Regions from separate parts of the Xanthobacter sediminis genome, predicted to be linked through region 1. Evidence: riboswitches for the same ligand, from Rfam matches in the RefSeq annotation. Region 1 holds a riboswitch; each other region holds the start of a gene.

Evidence for each region. Region 1 has a riboswitch for cobalamin ahead of metE (5-methyltetrahydropteroyltriglutamate--homocysteine S-methyltransferase). Riboswitches for the same ligand answer to the same signal wherever they lie in the genome.
Region 2: it holds a riboswitch for cobalamin, as region 1 does, so the genes downstream of both, V5F61_RS17360 (CbtB domain-containing protein) here and metE (5-methyltetrahydropteroyltriglutamate--homocysteine S-methyltransferase) in region 1, are expected to answer to the same signal.
Region 3: it holds a riboswitch for cobalamin, as region 1 does, so the genes downstream of both, V5F61_RS15335 (TonB-dependent receptor plug domain-containing protein) here and metE (5-methyltetrahydropteroyltriglutamate--homocysteine S-methyltransferase) in region 1, are expected to answer to the same signal.

Annotation. Positions count from the first base shown of each region.
Region 1 covers NZ_JBAFWH010000001.1:276,303-282,045, forward strand. The annotation lists gene metE (5-methyltetrahydropteroyltriglutamate--homocysteine S-methyltransferase) at 42-2,390, opposite strand; cobalamin riboswitch at 2,497-2,697, opposite strand; gene V5F61_RS01095 (short-chain fatty acyl-CoA regulator family protein) at 2,768-4,177, opposite strand; gene V5F61_RS01100 (isocitrate lyase) at 4,349-5,743, shown strand, end outside.
Region 2 covers NZ_JBAFWH010000015.1:43,092-48,834, reverse strand. The annotation lists gene V5F61_RS17370 (methyl-accepting chemotaxis protein) at 1-1,625, shown strand, start outside; gene V5F61_RS17365 (histidine phosphatase family protein) at 1,737-2,312, opposite strand; adenosylcobalamin (AdoCbl) riboswitch at 2,379-2,533, shown strand; gene V5F61_RS17360 (CbtB domain-containing protein) at 2,535-2,744, shown strand; gene V5F61_RS17355 (CbtA family protein) at 2,755-3,507, shown strand; gene V5F61_RS17350 (hypothetical protein) at 3,749-4,408, shown strand; gene cobF (precorrin-6A synthase (deacetylating)) at 4,387-5,121, opposite strand; gene cobA (uroporphyrinogen-III C-methyltransferase) at 5,114-5,743, opposite strand, start outside.
Region 3 covers NZ_JBAFWH010000011.1:87,049-92,791, reverse strand. The annotation lists gene tyrS (tyrosine--tRNA ligase) at 1-1,146, shown strand, start outside; cobalamin riboswitch at 1,270-1,473, shown strand; gene V5F61_RS15335 (TonB-dependent receptor plug domain-containing protein) at 1,598-3,619, shown strand; gene V5F61_RS15330 (ABC transporter substrate-binding protein) at 3,633-4,589, shown strand; gene V5F61_RS15325 (FecCD family ABC transporter permease) at 4,589-5,608, shown strand; gene V5F61_RS15320 (ABC transporter ATP-binding protein) at 5,616-5,743, shown strand, end outside.

The DNA of each region.
Region 1 (5,743 bases):
GGCAGGGCTTGCTGGCGGTGGCTTCGGGCTGGAGCGGAGGGTCAGCCCGCGGCGCGCAGGGCCTGGGCTGCGGCCACCATGTTGGCGAGGGCAGGGCGCACCTCCTCCCACCTGCGGGTCTTCAGGCCGCAGTCCGGGTTGATCCAGATCTGCGTGTCGTCGAGCCGGCGGCGGGCGAGGGCGAGCAGCTCCGTCATCTCCGCCACCGAGGGCACGCGCGGGGAGTGGATGTCATAGACGCCGGGGCCGATCTCGTTGGGATACTTGTAGGTCTTGAAGGCATCGAGCAGCTCCATCTTCGAGCGCGAGGTCTCGATGGAGATGACGTCCGCGTCCATGGCGGCGATGGCGTCGATGATGTCGTTGAACTCCGAGTAGCACATGTGGGTGTGGATCTGCGTCTCGTCGGCGACGCCCGAGGCGCACAGGCGGAAGCACTCCACCGCCCAGGCGAGATACGCGCCCCACTGCCCGCGGCGCAGCGGCAGCCCCTCGCGCAGGGCGGCCTCGTCGATCTGGATCATGGCAGCGCCCGCCCGCTCCAGGTCCTCGACCTCGTCGCGGATGGCGAGGGCGATCTGCCGGCAGGCGGCGGCACGGGGGATGTCGTCACGCACGAACGACCAGTTGAGGATGGTCACCGGGCCGGTGAGCATGCCCTTGAGGGGCCTCCGCGTGAGCGACTGGGCGTAGCGCCACCACGCCACCGTCATGGGCGCGGGGCGGGAGACATCGCCGAACAGGATCGGCGGGCGCACATAGCGCGAGCCGTAGCTCTGCACCCAGCCGTGCCTGGTGAAGGCGAAGCCGGAAAGCTGCTCGCCGAAATACTGCACCATGTCGTTGCGCTCGAACTCGCCATGGACCAGCACGTCGAGGCCGATCTCCTCCTGCCAGCGCACCGCCCGCGCCGTCTCCTCGCGCAGGAAGGCGGCGTAGGCGCCGTCGTCGAGCGCGCCCTTGGCATGGGCGGCGCGGGCCTTGCGCACCTCCTCCGTCTGCGGGAAGGAGCCGATGGTGGTGGTGGGAAAAGCCGGCAGGCCGAAGCGCCGCCGCTGCAGCTCGGCGCGCGCGGCGAAGGAATTCTTCCGGCGCGCCATTTCGTCCGTGACCATGGCGATGCGGGAGGCGACGGCGGCATTGTGCACCTTGGGCGAGGCGCGTCGCGTCGCGGCGGCCGCGGCGGAAGCCTCGAGCGCGACCTTCACCTCGTCGCGCGCGCCGGAGAGCGCGGCGGCGAGCACGCGCAGCTCGTCCATCTTCTGCAGCGAGAAGGACAGCCAGGACTTGAGCTCCGGGTCGAGATCGGTCTCCTGGTCCAGATCGATGGGGACATGGAGGAGCGAGCAGGAGGGCGCGATCTGGACATGATCGGTGCCGCGCCGCGCCACCACATCCTTCAGGCGCTCCACCAGGGCCGGCAGATCCGCCCGCCAGATGTTGCGCCCGTCGACGGCGCCGAGCGAGAGCACGAGGCCCTTCGGCGCCCGCGCCGCCACCGTTTCGAGCTGTTCCGGTGCGCGGGAGAGATCGAGGTGCAGGCCCGCCACCGGCAGGGAAAGAGCCGTGTCCAGATTGTCGTCGAGCGCGCCGAAATAGGTGGCGAGCATGATCTTGAGGCTGGGCAGCGCGCGGGCGAAGGCGCCGTAGGCGCGGCGCAGGGCGTCACGGGTGGCCTCGTCGAGGTCGAGCACCAGGCAGGGCTCGTCCACCTGCACCCATTCCGCGCCGTTGGCGACGAGGCGGCGCAGCATGTCCGTGTAGACCGGCAGCAGGTTTCCGAGCAGGGAGAGGGGATCGAAGTCCGCCGCCTTGGACTTGGCGAGCTTCAGGAAGGTGACGGGGCCGAGCAGCACAGGGCGTGTCTCATAGCCCAGGGCCCTGGCCTCGCGATATTCCTCCACGGCCTTGAGGGAGGCGAGCTCGAAGCGCTGGCCGGGCGCGAGCTCGGGCACCATGTAATGGTAGTTGGTGTCGAACCACTTCGTCATTTCCTGGGCCGGGGCACCCGCGCCGGCGTGGTGGACGTGGCCGCAGGCGCCTGTTGCCGCGCCGCCGCTGCCGCGCGCCATGGCGAAATAGGTGGAGAGCGGCACCTTGCCGCCGCTCCAGCCGTAGGCCTCGGGAATGGCGCCCACCATCACGCTGGTGTCCAGCACCTGATCGTAGAGCGAGAAGTCGTTGGAGGGGATGACGGTGATGCCCCGCGCCTTCTGCCGCGCCCAGTTCTGCGCGCGCAGGGCGGCGGCGGCGGCGAGCAGCTCCGCTTCGGAGGTCTTGCCGGCCCAGTGGCTTTCGAGCGCGGCCTTCAGCTCGCGGCGCGGGCCGATGCGGGGCGTGCCCAGGGTGGCGACGGGGATGGTGGAGCGGAAATTGGCGGAGGCGGTCACGGCATGAAGCCCTTGTGCTGTGGGCGGGCCGTGAGGGCAGGCGTCGAGCCTCCGCGCGGCGGGAGCCGGCGGAGCCTGAGCGCACCACCGGGACACCCCGCCCGAGGACGTTTCTGTTGCCGGGGCAGGTCTCCTGGCTCACGGGTCACGGCCTTGCGTCCGCCTTCCCGGGCTTGCGCCCAGTGGCATGGATGGAGCTTGGCTCGCCGCTGACAGTTGCGGGGGCAGCGCCGGCTTCGCACCGGCTTCCCTCTTAGCCGCGGCGCCGGAAAAACCGGTCCGCGGAACCTCGACGCCGGGCAGTCTGTTCGGGGAAGATGACGCTGTCAAGCGCCATATAAGGACATGCTTATGTCGTAATTTCATTTGCAGGCGCTTCAGCCCGCCGCATAGGGCGTGAAGGCGCTGCGGTTCTCGTCCACCGCCAGCGGGCGGCCGATGAGAGGAAAGGCGCGCTGGGGGCAGGCGGGGCGCTCGCACACCTTGCAACCGGCTCCGATGGGGGTCGCCGCAGCCGGGTCCGCGAGGGCGAGGCCGCGCGAGTAGACGAGCCGCCCGGCATGGCGGATGTCGCAGCCGAGGCCGATGGCGAAGGTCTTGCCGGGATCGCCGTAGCCCCCGGCGGCGTGGTGCACGGTGCGCGCGATCCACAGATAGGTGCGCCCGTCCGGCATCTGTGCCTGCTGGGTGAGGATGCGGCCGGGCTGGGCGAACGCCTCGTAGACGTTCCACAGCGGGCAGGTGCCGCCCACGCGCGAGAAGTGGAAATCGGTGGCCGACTGGCGCTTGGAGATGTTGCCCGCCCGGTCCACCCGGATGAAGAAGAACGGCACCCCCAGCGCCCCCGGCCGCTGCAGCGATGAGAGGCGGTGGCAGATGGTCTCAAAGCCGACCCCGAAGCGCGCGCCGAGCCGCTCGATGTCGTAGCGCTCCGCCTCCGCGGCCTTGAGGAAGGCGCCGTAGGGCATCAGCAGCGCGCCGGCGAAATAGTTGGCGAGGCCGATGCGGGCGAGGGCGTGGGTTTCCGGCGCGCCCTGGGCCGCCGCGCGGGCGAGGCGGGTGATGGCCTCGCCCGCCTCCAGGAAGGCGAGCTGGGTGGCGATCTGGAATGCGCGCTGGCCGTCGTCGAGCCGGCGGGAGAGGCGCAATACACGCTCGCCGGGCAGGAACCGGCGCTGGCTCTCGCCTTCGGCACGCGCCACGCGCACGCCATGGCGCGCTTCCAGATGGCGGGCAAGGCCCTCGGCCATGTCGCCGGCGCTGAGATCCGCGTTCTGCGCCAGCTTTTCGGCGGCCTCGTCCAGCTCCGCGAAGTAGTTGTGGTGGGCATAGAAGAAATCGCGCACCTGCTCGTAGGGCATGGGCGCGGCGTGGGTTGCGATGCCGCCGGTGCCGAGGCCGAGCTCGCCCGCCATGGCATCCGCCCGCTCCAGCGCGTGGCGCCAGCGCCGGTGCAGGGCCACCACGGCGCGGCCGAGCGCGGGCATGGCGGAGGCGACCTCCTTCAGCTCGGCGAGGCTCACCTGCTCGCCGTTGAGCGGATCGGCGAACACCTCGCGCAGGTCCGCCACCAGCCGCCCCTCGTCCCCCTCCGAGAACAGCTGCACGTCCACGCCGAAGATTTCGTTTATCTTCAGCAGCACCGGCACGGTGAGGGGGCGCTGGTTCTTCTCCAATTGGTTGAGATAGCTGGCGGAGAGGCCGAGCGCCTGGGCCAGCGCCGCCTGGGTGAGGCCCCGTTCCTCCCGCAGCCGCTTCAGGCGCACGCCGACGAAGGTCTTCTTCATGCCCGGCTCCGGGATTCGCAACATTTGCAAATCAGCGGTCTATGCCTCGCAAATCCACGCATTTTCAGTCATTCCGCGCTGTCTCGTTGGCAAATATTGTGAGGAAACGATCCGGCTGCAAGACAAATCGCAGCCGGTGCGCAGCAGCCGAAACGCGAAGAGGAAGACCCCATGGGCCAGCGCAAGAGCTACGCCGAACTCGCCGCCGAACTGAAGGCGCGGTTCCCCGAAGGCGTGGCGGCCGGCGGCGTGAGCGTGGACGACATCATCCAGCTCCGCCTCCAGAACACATTCGACACCCATCTCGACATCGCCCGCGCCATGGCCAGGGTGATGCGTGCCGACATGGCGGCCTATGACGCCGACTCCTCCCGCTTCACCCAGTCGCTGGGCTGCTGGTCGGGCTTCCACGCGCAGCAGATGATCAAGTCCGTGAAGCGCCTGAAGGGCACGGCGAAGGGCGCCTACGTCTACCTTTCCGGCTGGATGGTGGCGGGCCTGCGCAACCGCTTCGGCCACCTGCCGGACCAGTCCATGCATGAGAAGACCTCGGTGGCGGACCTGATCGAGGAGATCTACGTCTCCCTGCGCCAGGCGGACGAGGTGGCCATCAACGACCTGTTCAAGGCGCTCAAGGCCGCGCGCGCCAAGGGCGACCGGGCCGCCGAGGCCGAGGCCATCGCCGCCATCGACAGTTTCGAGACCCATGTGGTGCCGATCATCGCCGACATCGACGCGGGCTTCGGCAACGAGCATGCCACCTACCTGCTCGCCAAGGAGATGATCAAGGCCGGCGCCTGCTGCCTCCAGATCGAGAACCAGGTGTCCGACGCCAAGCAGTGCGGCCACCAGGACGGCAAGGTGACGGTGCCGCGCGAGGACTTCATCGAGAAGCTGCGCGCCTGCCGCCTCGCCTTCGAGGAGCTGGGGGTGGAGGATGGCGTCATCGTCGCCCGCACCGACAGCCTCGGTGCCGGCCTGACCCAGAAGATCCCCGTGAGCCGGGAACCCGGCGACCTCGCCAGCCAGTACAACAAGTGGCTGAAGACCTCGCCGGTCACGCTCTCCGACCCGCTGAGGGAAGGCGAGCTCGCCATCGTGCTCGACGGCGCGCTGGTACGCCCGGAGCGGCTCGCCAACGGCCTGTTCGCGTTCAAGGCGGGCACCGGCCGCGCCCGCGTGATCGAGGATTGCATCGCCTCCCTCACCCAGGGCGGGGCCGATCTCCTGTGGATCGAGACCGACACGCCCAACGTGAAGGAGATCGCGGGCATGGTGGCGGAGATCCGCGCCGTGGTCCCGGGCGCCAAGCTCACCTACAACAACTCGCCCTCCTTCAACTGGACCCTCAACCTGCGCAAGCAGGTGCGCGCCGAATGGATCGCGCAGGGCCGCGCGGGGGCGGAGAGCTATCCGGATGGGCTCCAGCTCATGTCCGCGAAGCTCGACGGCGACGAGCTGGGGCAGGAGGCGGACCGGCGCCTCGCGCAGTTCCAGGCGGATATTTCGGCGCAGGCCGGCGTGTTCCACAATCTCATCACGCTGCCGACCTTCCACCTCACGGCC
Region 2 (5,743 bases), on a different contig from region 1:
CCGACTTGATCGTCCTGCTGGAGGCCGACATCCGCCGCGCGGAGTCCCGGCTGGCGAGCGCGGGTGGCGCCATGCGGGCCAGCGCCGCCGCGGGCGTGCGCGACATGGAGCGTATCCGCGGTGATGCCGAGGAGATGACGGCCGAGACCGCCTCCGCCAAGGAGAATGCCGCCGGGCTCGCCCGCGCCATCGGCGCCTTTGCGGAGACGACCCTGGAAATCGGCCGTCAGGCCCAGGTTTCCGGGCGCCTCGCGGGGGAGGCCGAGGCCGCGAGCCGCGACGTGATCGCCGCGACCCAGGAACTGCACGGCGCCATCACGCAGATCCAGGCCATCGTCGCGCTGATCGCCGACATCGCGCGCCAGACCAATCTTCTGGCCCTGAACGCCTCCATCGAGGCCGCGCGGGCGGGATCGGCGGGGGCGGGCTTCGCGGTGGTGGCGAACGAGGTGAAGTCGCTGGCCGGCCAGACCCAGAAGGCGACGCAGGACATCTCCCAGAAGATCGAGCGCCTCGCCCTCGCGGCGAAGGCCAGCGATCAGGCCATCGGCCGGATCGGCACCACCATCGCCGAGATCAGCCCGGTGGCGGCCCGCGTGGCCGATGCCGTCGCCGGGCAGGCGGACACCATGGACGACATCCACCGCAGCGCCGAGGGGGTGGAGCGCTTTGCCGAGACGGTGGCGTCGCGTGCCCTTTCCATCAGCGCTGCCACCGGCGCCGCCGCAGAAACCGGCGCCGAGATCGAGCGCAGCACCGCGCAGGTGGCCGACGGCGTGCGGGAGATGGCCCGCCATCTCCTCAGCGTGCTGCGGCAGACCGCCATGGGCGATCGCCGCCGGTTCGAGCGCTGGCCGGTGGAGATCCACGGCCGCGCCAGCTTCGCCGGCTCCAGCCAGAGCGTGAAGACGCTGGACCTGTCGCAGGGCGGGGTGCTGCTCGCCGCGCTCTCTCCGGCGCCGGTGGTGGGCGCGCCGGTGCGGCTGGAACTGGGCGGCATGGGGCTTCTCGCCGGCCGGGTGGTGGGCATCAGCGCGCTCGGCTGCCATGTGGCCTTCGATGATTGCGAGAACGAGGCCGTCAAGGCGCGCCTCGCTGCTCTCGCCAGGGAGGCGGCGCCCGCCATTGCCCGCGCCAGCGCGGGAGCCGAAAAGGTGCGCCTCGTCCTTGAGGAGGCCTTGCGGAACAGGCTGATCTCGCAGCCGGAGCTGTTCGACACCCAATACCGGCCGGTACCGGGCTCCGACCCCCAGCAGGTGGAGACCGCCTCCCTCCCGCTGCTCGAACGACTGCTGCCCACGCTGATCGAGGCGATGGTGGAAGAGGACCGCAGCTTGGCCTTCTGCGTGGCGGTGGACATCAACGGCTATCTGCCGGTGCACAATGCCCGCTATTCCAAGCCGCAGCGGCCGGGCGACCCTGTGTGGAACAATGCCAACAGCCGCAACCGCCGCATCTTCGATGATCGCGCCGGCCTCCTGGCCGCGCGCAACACCAAGCCCTATCTGGTGCAGGTCTATGCCCGGCAGATGGGCGGCGAGGTGGTGATGATGCGCGAGGTGGATGCGCCCATCTTCGTCGCCGGTCGCCACTGGGGGGCGTTCCGCACCTCCTACAAGCTCTGACCGCAGAAGGGGGCCTCGCGCGCGTATCCTGCCGCGCTCAGGCGTGCGTCGGCGCCCGGCGGGGCGGGTCCGCTCCGGCAATAGGGTGCGTCGTGTCGTCGGACTGCGCCGCTACGCCTCCCGCGTGAGGTTCCGGTTGAGCGATCGCAAGGCCCAGCGCCGCCCGTCGAAGCGCAGGTCGGTCAGGCTCAGCGGCTCCACGTCGATCCGCCAGAAGGCGGCGGCAGGCGCTTCCAGGGCGAGGAGGACGGCGCACCGGATCACGGCCGCGTGGGTCACCGCCACCGTGTGCCCGCGCCCGCCGCTCTGGCGCTCCATCCATGCGGCGAGGCGCGCCTTGAGGGCCGCCACGGTCTCGCCGCCTTGGGGCGGGCGGATGTCGTCCCGCATGAACGCTTCAAAGGCCTTAGGCTCGGATGCCGCGATGTCGGCGATGCCGTGCCCCGCCCACGGGCCGTGATCGAGATCCGCGAGGGCGGGCTCCGCCCCGGCCTCGATCCCAAGGGCCTCCGTGGTCTGCCGGGCGCGCAGGGCCGGGCTCGTAAACGCGCGGTCGTGGCGGGGCAGGCACGCCGCCAGCCCCGCGAGGCCGGCCAGGGTCTGTGATTCTGCCGGCTCGTCCGCCGGAAAGACGGCCCGGCGCATGGCCGCGGTGGGGGCGTGGCTGAGGAGCGTGAGGCGTAGCATGCCATGCAAAATGCCACGGCGTGGCATCGCGATGCCACATTCCGTTGACACGCGGGTGTGCCGGCGCCTAGCTTGGGCCGTCGAATGCCGATTGGAAGCCGGTGAAATTCCGGCACGGTCGCGCCACTGTAGATCGGGGCCTTCATTGTCGTCCCGAAAGTCAGATCTGATCCGCACTCGACCATATTCACCCAGCGGGACGCGTCATCCCCGGAGTGCGCCATGTCTGATCTTGTCCTGAAGCCTGCCGTCCACCCCGCTCCCATCCCGGTGAGCGAGATCCTGCCGTGGGCGGTGTTCGCTGGTCTCATCCTCCTGCTCGCCATCTATTTCGTCGGCGCGGAGGAGGGAGCCACATCCCTCATTTCCGGGTCCTACGTGCACGAATTCGTGCACGACGGGCGCCATCTCCTCGGCTTTCCCTGCCACTGAGGAGCGCGTCATGGTCGGAAATCTCCTGCTGCGCGGCATGCTTGTCGGCGTGGTCGCGGGACTTCTCGCGTTCGGGTTCGCGCGGGTGTTCGGGGAACCCCCGGTGGCGCACGCCATCGCACTGGAGGAAGCCGCGGGCCAGGCGAAGGGCGAAGCGCCCGAGCCGGAGCTCGTGAGCCGCGAAGTGCAGGCCGGCGTCGGCCTGTTCACGGGCGTCGTCACCTTCTCCGCCGCCCTGGGCGGCCTGTTCGCGCTGGTCTTCGCCTTTTCCCAGGGCCGGCTGACGACCCTGTCGCCGCGGGCGACCGCGGGCCTTCTGGCGCTGGGCGGCTTCGTCGTGCTGGTGTTGGTGCCGGGGCTGAAATATCCGCCCAATCCGCCGGCGGTGGGCGACCCGGAAACCATCGGCCTCAGGACCCAGCTCTACTTCGCCATGCTGGTGGCTTCGCTGGTCGCCGCTTCCGCCTCGGTGGCGCTCGTCCGCCGGCTGCGCGCCGGGCTCGGCGCCTGGAACGCCGTGCTCGCCGGGGTCGCCGCCTATGCGCTGCTCGTGGTGCTCCTCCAGGCCGCGCTGCCGTCGGTCAACGAGGTGCCCGAGCAGTTCCCCGCCACGCTGCTGTGGCAGTTCCGCCTCGCCTCCCTGGGCCTCCAGGCGATCATATGGACGACGCTGGGCCTGCTGTTCGGGTACGTGGCGGAACGCACCCTCGCTCATGCCGGCTCGGGCTCCGCGCGGCTCACCCCCGTGGCGGGCGCGCGATAGCGTGTTCCTGGTTGGGGGAGGTTGAGGCTCCGCCCGCGGACTATCGGCTCACGGCCTGCGCGATCGCCGTGAGCTGGTGCCCGCTTCTGGTGCAAACCCGGCAAGCCGCGCCCCATCCACGCAGCGCACGTGCGGGCCTTCACACGGGTGGAAATGATTCATCCCCCGGGGTCCTGGCCGTGGCCCGCATGGGCTCCCTCGCGTTCTCGATCCCTTCAAGCGAGATTGGACGTCTCCCGGCATGAAGAAGAGTGAAGCCGATGCGGGCGGAAGGCGTTCCGGCGCGTGCGTCTGGCGGCTGGCGTTGCTCGTGCCGGCATGGCTGGCGCTGCTGGCGCCGCTTCCGGCCAACGCCCACCGGCAGACGGTGCAGGGCGAGCGGAGCGGGCTCGAGATCGCCGGCCTCACCCATGGCGAGATGGCTGTGATCGCGGGCTATGCGCCGGCCATCCGCGCCGCGGCGCAGAGCCAGATGCGGACCGATCCCACCTTCCGGCGGCTCGCGAACTTCGCCGCGCTCCAGCGCACCTATTGCCTGTGGGGCCTGATGCCCGGCAGCGTGGCCGACGAGGACAGCCCCTTCAACGCCTGCATGCACGCCTATCTTTCGGCGCTGCGCGCGTTGCTCGTGCACATGCGGGACATGCCGGGCCGGCAGGATGCGGCCCTGAAGCTCGACCAGGAGATGACGCGGGAGCTGGAGCGTAACGCCGCCTTCAACGTCATCTGTCAGTTCAGCAGCGAGAGCTTCAACACGGCCGAGGTCATCATGCCGGAATGGCGGGACATCGCCCGCCATCCGCCGAGCCTGCTTGCGGCCGGCGGGGTGGTGGTGGCGCTGGGCGCTGCCGGGGCGGCGCTGTTCCGCCGGCCGGGCGCTCACCCGCGCCGCAGCAGATAGGTATCCATGATCCAGCCGTGCCGCGCGCGGGCAGCGGCGCGGGCGGCGAGGATGCGGGGGCCCGCCTGCGCCAGCGGGCCCGCCTCCAAAACCTGCTCGGGCATGCCGAGGAAGGCGCCCCACCAGACGTGGAGGCCCTCCGGCTCAAGCCCCTGGAAGCTGCATTCGCCGTCCAGCATCACCACGATGGTGTCCGCGCCCTGCGGCCAGCCGAAATCGCGCAGGCGGCGGCCGGTGGTCACGGTGACCGGGCCGTTGACGGTGTTGAAGGGGATGGCGTGTGCGGCCGTGAGGGCCTGCAATGCCGAGATGCCCGGCACCACCTTGATGCGGGGGCGCGGATCGAGCCGCGATGCGATGCGCAACGTGCTGTCGTAGAGCCCCGGATCGCCCCACACCATCAGCGCCACGGGGCCCTCGGGCCGCGCCTGGGCGATGGCACGCGCCCATATGGCGGCGATCTCGTCATGCCAGCGCCGGACGCGCTCCAGATAGGGCAGGCTCTCGTCGCGGACGGGCATGTCGAACTCCGCCACCGGCGCCGTGCTGCCGCAATCCTTGAGGATGGCGCGGCGCAGGTCCGCGAGGTCGGCCTTGTCCGGCCCCTTGCGGGGCACGAGGATCAGAGCCGCGTCGCGTAGGGCCCTTTGGGCCTCGCGCGTGACGTGGTCCGGGTTGCCGGTGCCGATGCCGACCAGCCAAAGCTCAGTCAAAGCCCACCCCCAGTTCCGCGAGCGGGCCGTAGACGATGAGCGCCGGCCGGGGGCTCACCGCGCCGGCAAGGCGCTCCGCCAGGGTGGCGACGGTGAGGCGCTGGAGCGCCTGCTCCGGCGTGCCCACCGCTTCCGCCAGCAAAGCGGGGGTGTCGGCCGGCAGGCCGCGCGCCAGGAGCGCGGCGGCGAGGGCCGGGAAGGTGCGCTGGCCCATGAACACCACCGTGCAGGCTCGGGGGTCGGCCAGCGCGGCGAGATCGATATCTTCAGGCAGCCCGCCGTCCGCGTCGTGCCCGGTCACGAACTGCACGCGCCGCGCGGTGAGGCGTCGCGTCAGCGGAATGCCGCAGGCGGCGGCCGCCGCGCAGGGCGAGGGCACGCCGGGCACGATCTCGTGGGCGATCCCGGCCGCCCGCACCGCCAGCAGCTCCTCCTCCAGGCGGCCGAACAGCCCCCCGTCGCCGGATTTCAGCCGCACCACCCGTCCGCCGGCCCGCGCATAATCCACCAGAAGCCGGCTCACGTGGTCCTGGCGGGGGGAGGGGCGCCCGGCGCGCTTGCCCACCCCCACCAGATCGGCGCCGGGTCGTGCGAAGGCGAGGATGGGCCCGGCCGAAAGGTC
Region 3 (5,743 bases), on a different contig from region 1:
GGGCCCATCACCGCCTATATCGGCTTCGATGCCACCGCCTCCAGCCTGCACGCGGGGCACCTGCTCTCCATCATGATGCTGCGCACCCTGCAGCGCACGGGGCACAACCCCATCGCCCTCATGGGCGGCGGCACCACCAAGATCGGCGACCCGTCCGGCAAGGACACCCAGCGCAAGATGCTCACCGACGAGCAGATTAACGCGAACATCGCGTCCATCCGCAAGGTGTTCGCCCGCTTCCTCGATTTCGAGGCGGGCGCCGTGATGGCCAACAACGCGGACTGGCTGGACGAGCTGAAGTACATTCCCCTGCTGCGGGAGGTGGGGCCGCACTTCACCATCAACCGCATGCTCACGTTCGATTCGGTGAAGCTGCGCCTGGACCGCGAGCAGCCGCTCACTTTCCTCGAATTCAACTACATGATCCTGCAGGCCTATGACTTCGTGGAGCTTTCCAAGCGCCACGGCTGCATCCTGCAGATGGGCGGCTCCGACCAGTGGGGCAACATCGTCAACGGCATGGAGCTGGGCCGGCGCATGCATGGGGCCGACCTTTTCGCCCTCACCACGCCGCTGCTCACCACCTCTTCCGGCGCCAAGATGGGCAAGACCGCCGGCGGCGCGGTGTGGCTCGATGCCGAGCTGCTCGCGCCTTACGAATACTGGCAGTACTGGCGCAATGCCGGCGACGCCGACGTGGAGCGCTTCCTGAAGCTGTTCACCGAGCTGCCGCTGGACGAGATCGCCCGCCTCGCCGCCCTGAAGGACCAGGAAATCAACATCGCCAAGGAGGTGCTCGCCACCGAGGCGACCACCCTGCTGCATGGCCGCGCCGCCGCCGAGCAGGCGCGGGAGACCGCGCGCGCCACCTTCGAGGAGGGTGCGCTGGCGGTGAACCTGCCCACGGTGGACGTGCCCGCCGCGCAGCTCGAGGCCGGCCTGGGGGTCGCCAACGCCTTCGTGCTGGCGGGGCTCGTCGCCTCCACCAGCGAGGCGCGCCGCCAGATCAAGGGCGGTGGGCTGAAGGTGAACGACGCCGCCGTGACCGACGAAAAGGCCGCGCTTACCCCCGCCGCGCTCACCGCCGAGGGCGTCATCAAGCTCTCCCTCGGCAAGAAGAAGCACGTGCTGCTGAAGCCGGTGTGAACGCGCCTGCCGCCGGCCCCGGCCGGGGCCGGCGGTGATGCCGCGGCGCAACAGTCGCCACGTATAAGGAATTGTGGCGGAAGGGGCGCGGAAGCGGGGCATTGACGTGCCGACAACCCCTCGCCTAGGTTGCGGCTTGACGGTATTCCTCCCAGAGGAATCAAAAGGGAATGCGGTGCGGGCGCGAAGCGCCCCATTCCGCAGCTGCCCCCGCAACTGTAAGCGGCGAGCCCTTCGCCGAAACGCCACTGGGCACTCGGGGCCTGGGAAGGCGGCGAAGGGCGATGACCCGCGAGCCAGGAGACCTGCCGTCGATCCGTGGTCACACGCGGGCTCATCGGGCGGGGTGTTCCGGTGGCGGGCTGGTTCGCGGCGCGCGGCCTTTAGGGCGGCGCGGTGCTCGGGCCCTCGTTCGCGGTGACGTGCCACTGGCGTCCCGCCCGAGGTCCGCATGTCCGCCGTCCCGCCTTCAGCCATCGCCTTTTCCGGCCACCTGCGCCGTATCGCCCCGCTCTCCTTCTCCGCGAGCCTCGTCGCCCTCCTGGCGGCGACTCCGGCGCTCGCCCAATCGGCGGGCGGCGCCCAGGCCGACGGCAGCCAGATCGAGCTTCCAGACGTGGTGGTGAGCGCCACCACCATTCCCACGCCCGCGAACGAGGTGGCGAGCTCCGTCACCGTCATCACCCGCCAGGAGCTGGACGAGACCCAGCGCCGCGACGTGCCGGACGCGCTGCAGTCGGTGCCCGGCCTCAATGTGGTGCAGACGGGCGGGCCCGGCGGCTCCACCTCCGTCTTCATGCGCGGCACCAATTCCAACCAGACCAAGATCCTGCTCGACGGCATCGACCTCGGCGACCCCTCCAGCGCCAACGGGGCCTTCGACCTCAGCACCCTCTACACCAACGATTTCGCCCGCATGGAGGTGCTGCGCGGCCCGCAGAGCGGCCTCTACGGCTCGGATGCCATCGGCGGCGTCATCTCCATGACCACCGAGCGCGGCTCGGGCCCGGCCAAGGCCGCCGGATACCTGGAGGCGGGCGCGCTCGGCACCTTCAACCAGGTCGGAAGCCTCACCGGCGGCTACAACGACAATATCGGCTATGCCTTCAATGTCGGCCACTTCGCCTCCACCGCGATCCCGGTGACGCCGCAGAACATCCTGCTTCCCGGCGAGGTGGCGAACAACAACAACTCCGACAACTGGACCTATTCCGGCCGCCTCGACGCCGACATCAACGACGCCTTCTCGGTGAACCTCGTCGCCCGCTACATCCAGACCCAGCTCGCCTACACCTCCGACCTCTACAATTACGCGACCTATACCGGCTATCCCGCGCCCATGCAGGACACCGGCTACGGCAAGTATTTCATCGGCAAGGCGGAAGGGCTGTGGAAGGCGCTCGACGACAAGCTGGTGAGCACTTTTGGCGTCTCCGCCACCGACTACCAGCGCGACAATGCCAGCCCCTATCCGGACAATGTGAGCGCCTATGACGGCGACCGGCAGACCTATTACTGGCGCTCCAACTACACCTTCATGCCCGGCCAGAGCATCCTCCTGGGCGTGGAGCGCTACAACGAGAGCATGACCAGCGAGAGCGCGTGGTCGAGCATGGACGCCAGCACCGGCGACACCGCCGGCTATGCCCAGCTCCAGTCCACCTTGTTCGAGCGCCTCTTCCTCGCCGCCAACGTGCGCTACGACAGCAATGACGACTTCGGCGACCACACCACCTGGCGCCTCGCCCCGGCGCTCCTGTTCCCGGAGACCGGCACCAAGCTGAAGGTCACCTATGGCACCGGCTTCAAGGCGCCCACCCTCTACCAGCTCTATGCCCCCTCGGGCGGCAACCCCGACCTTCAGCCGGAGGAAAGCACCGGCTGGGACGCCGGCTTCGAGCAGGCCCTGTGGCAGGACCGCGTGAGCTTCGGCGCCACCTATTTCAGCAACGACATCACGAACCTGATCAATTCGGTCCAGGTTTCCACCTATGTCTGGAGCAACTCCAACATCGCCAGCGTCACCACGGACGGCTGGGAAGCCTTCGTGGCCGTGAAGGTCACCGACAATCTCTCCGTGCGCGCGGACTACACCTATACCGACACCGTCGGCCACCCCGAGGACGGGGTTTCGCCCGGCTCCTGCGCGCCCACGGGCATCGACACCTGCACGCCCCTGCGCCGCCCGAAGAACAAGGTGTCGCTGGCGGTCAACTGGCAGCCGGTGGAGCCGCTCACCCTCACCGCCACCCTGGTGTATCTCTCCGACTGGTGGGACATCGACCGCACCACCTATGCCTTCGTGGAGCAGCCCGGCTACACCATCTTCAACGTGGCGGCGAACTACACCGTCAACCAGAACGTCAAGATCTTCGGGCGCATCGACAATCTGTTCGATGAAACCTACGAGAACCCCAACGGCTATCTGGCCCCCGGCATGTCCGCCTACGCCGGCCTGAAGCTCACCTACTGAGGACCGACGACCCGTGAAGCGCGCCTCCCCCCCTCCCCTTTCCGCCGCCGGCTTGGCCGGCCGGGGGGGAGCGCGCCGCATCCTGGCGGCGGCGGTGATCGCTGCCGCTGCGCTCGCCCCGGCGCTTTGCGCGCCGGCGCGGGCGGCCGGGCCGGAAGCCGCAGCCCCGCCCCGCCGCATCGTCTCGCTGAACCTCTGCGCCGACGAGCTGGCGCTGCGCCTCGCGCCCAAAGGCAGCGTCATTTCCGTCACCAGCCTCGCGGCCGATCCGGTGAGTTCCACGGTGACGGACCTCGCCGCCGGCATCCCGGTCAACCGGGGCCTCGCGGAAGAAGTGGTGCCGCTGGCGCCCGACCTCGTGCTCGCCGGCGCCTTCACCACACGCAGCACGGTGGCGCTGCTGCAGCGCTTCGGCATTCCGGTGATGGAGCTCACCATTCCCGCGAACCTGGAGGAGGGCTATGCGCAGATCCGCGCCGTGGCGGCCCGCCTCGGCGTGCCCGAGAAGGGCGAGGAGATGGTGCGGGAGATCCAGGACACCCTCGCCGCCGCCCCGCCGCCGCCCCACCCGGCCCCGCGCACTGTGGTGCTGCGCCCCAACGGCTTCACGGTCGGCCGCGACAGCCTGCCCGATGACCTCATGCGCCGGGCGGGGCTCGACAACGTGGCCGCCCGCCTCTCCCCCGACAAGCTCGGCCAGCTCTCCCTGGAGGAGATCCTTGCTGCCCGGCCAGACGTGCTGGTGGTGGATGACGAGCCCGGCGCGCCGCCCTCCCTCGCGCGGGAGATGATGCGCCACCCCGCCATCACCGAGGCGCTGGCGCACTGGCGCATCGCGCCCATGCCGCTGCGGCTGTGGGCCTGCGTGGGGCCGCAGCTCGGCGAAGCCTTCACGCGCCTGTCGAAGGCGGCCCATGCCGCGGCGCCGTCCGGCATCGCCGCCATGCCCGCCCCCACGCGGACACCCTGATGGACGACACCTTCGCGGAACCCGCTGCTTTGCCCCAGCCGCTGCTGCTGGCGCTGCTCTCGGTGCTGGCGCTGGCGCTGTTCGCGGTCTCGCTCGCCATCGGCTATGCCCCCATCGACTGGGGCGCCGCGGTTTCCGACATTCTCGCCGGCCGCCACGGGCTCGATGCCCTTGTGCTGGTGCAGCTGCGCCTGCCGCGGGCGCTGCTCGGCCTGCTGGTGGGCTTCAGCCTGGGCCTCACGGGGGCGGCGCTGCAGGGGCTGATGCGCAACCCGCTGGCCGATCCGGGAGTGGTCGGCGTCTCCGGCGCGGCGGCGCTGGGGGCGGTAACGGCCTTCTATTTCGGCGCGGCGGCCCTGTTTTCGCTGGCGCTGCCGCTCGGCGGCCTCGCCGGGGCGGCGCTCGCCACCGCCGTGCTGCTCGCCCTCGCCCGGCGCGGGGCCTCCACCACCGCGCTCATCCTGGCCGGCGTCGCGCTCAACAGCCTCGCGGGCGCCCTCACCACCCTCGCGCTCAATCTCTCTCCCAGCCCCTATGCGACCCTGGAGATCGTGTTCTGGCTGATGGGCTCGCTAGCGGACCGCAGCCTGCAGCACGTGCTGCTCGCCTTGCCTTTCATCCTGGTGGGGGCGGCGCTGGTGCTCTCCACCGCCCGCGGGCTCGATGCCCTCACCCTGGGCGAGGAGACCGCCGAGAGCCTCGGCTTCTCCCTGCCCCGCCTGCGCCTGCTCGCCATCGCGGGAACGGCTGGCATGGTGGGCGCCTCGGTGGCGGTTTCCGGCGCCATCGGCTTCGTGGGACTGGTGGTGCCGCACCTGCTGCGGCCGCTAGTGGGCCATCGCCCCGGCCGCCTGCTGCTGGCGAGCGCCCTCGCCGGCGCCGCCCTCACCCTGGGCGCCGACATCCTGGTGCGGCTCATCCCCACCCGGCCGGAGCTGAAGCTGGGGGTGGTGACGGCGCTCATCGGCGCGCCCTTCTTCCTGCTGCTGCTGCGCCGGCTCGGCACGGAAACGGAATGAGGCGGCCATGCTGATCTCCGCCAGCGGCATCGTGGTTCGGCGCGGCGCGCGCACCGTGCTCGAAGGGGTGGATCTTTCCGCCCGGCCCGGCGAGCTGCTGGGCCTGCTCGGCCCCAACGGCGCCGGCAAGACCAC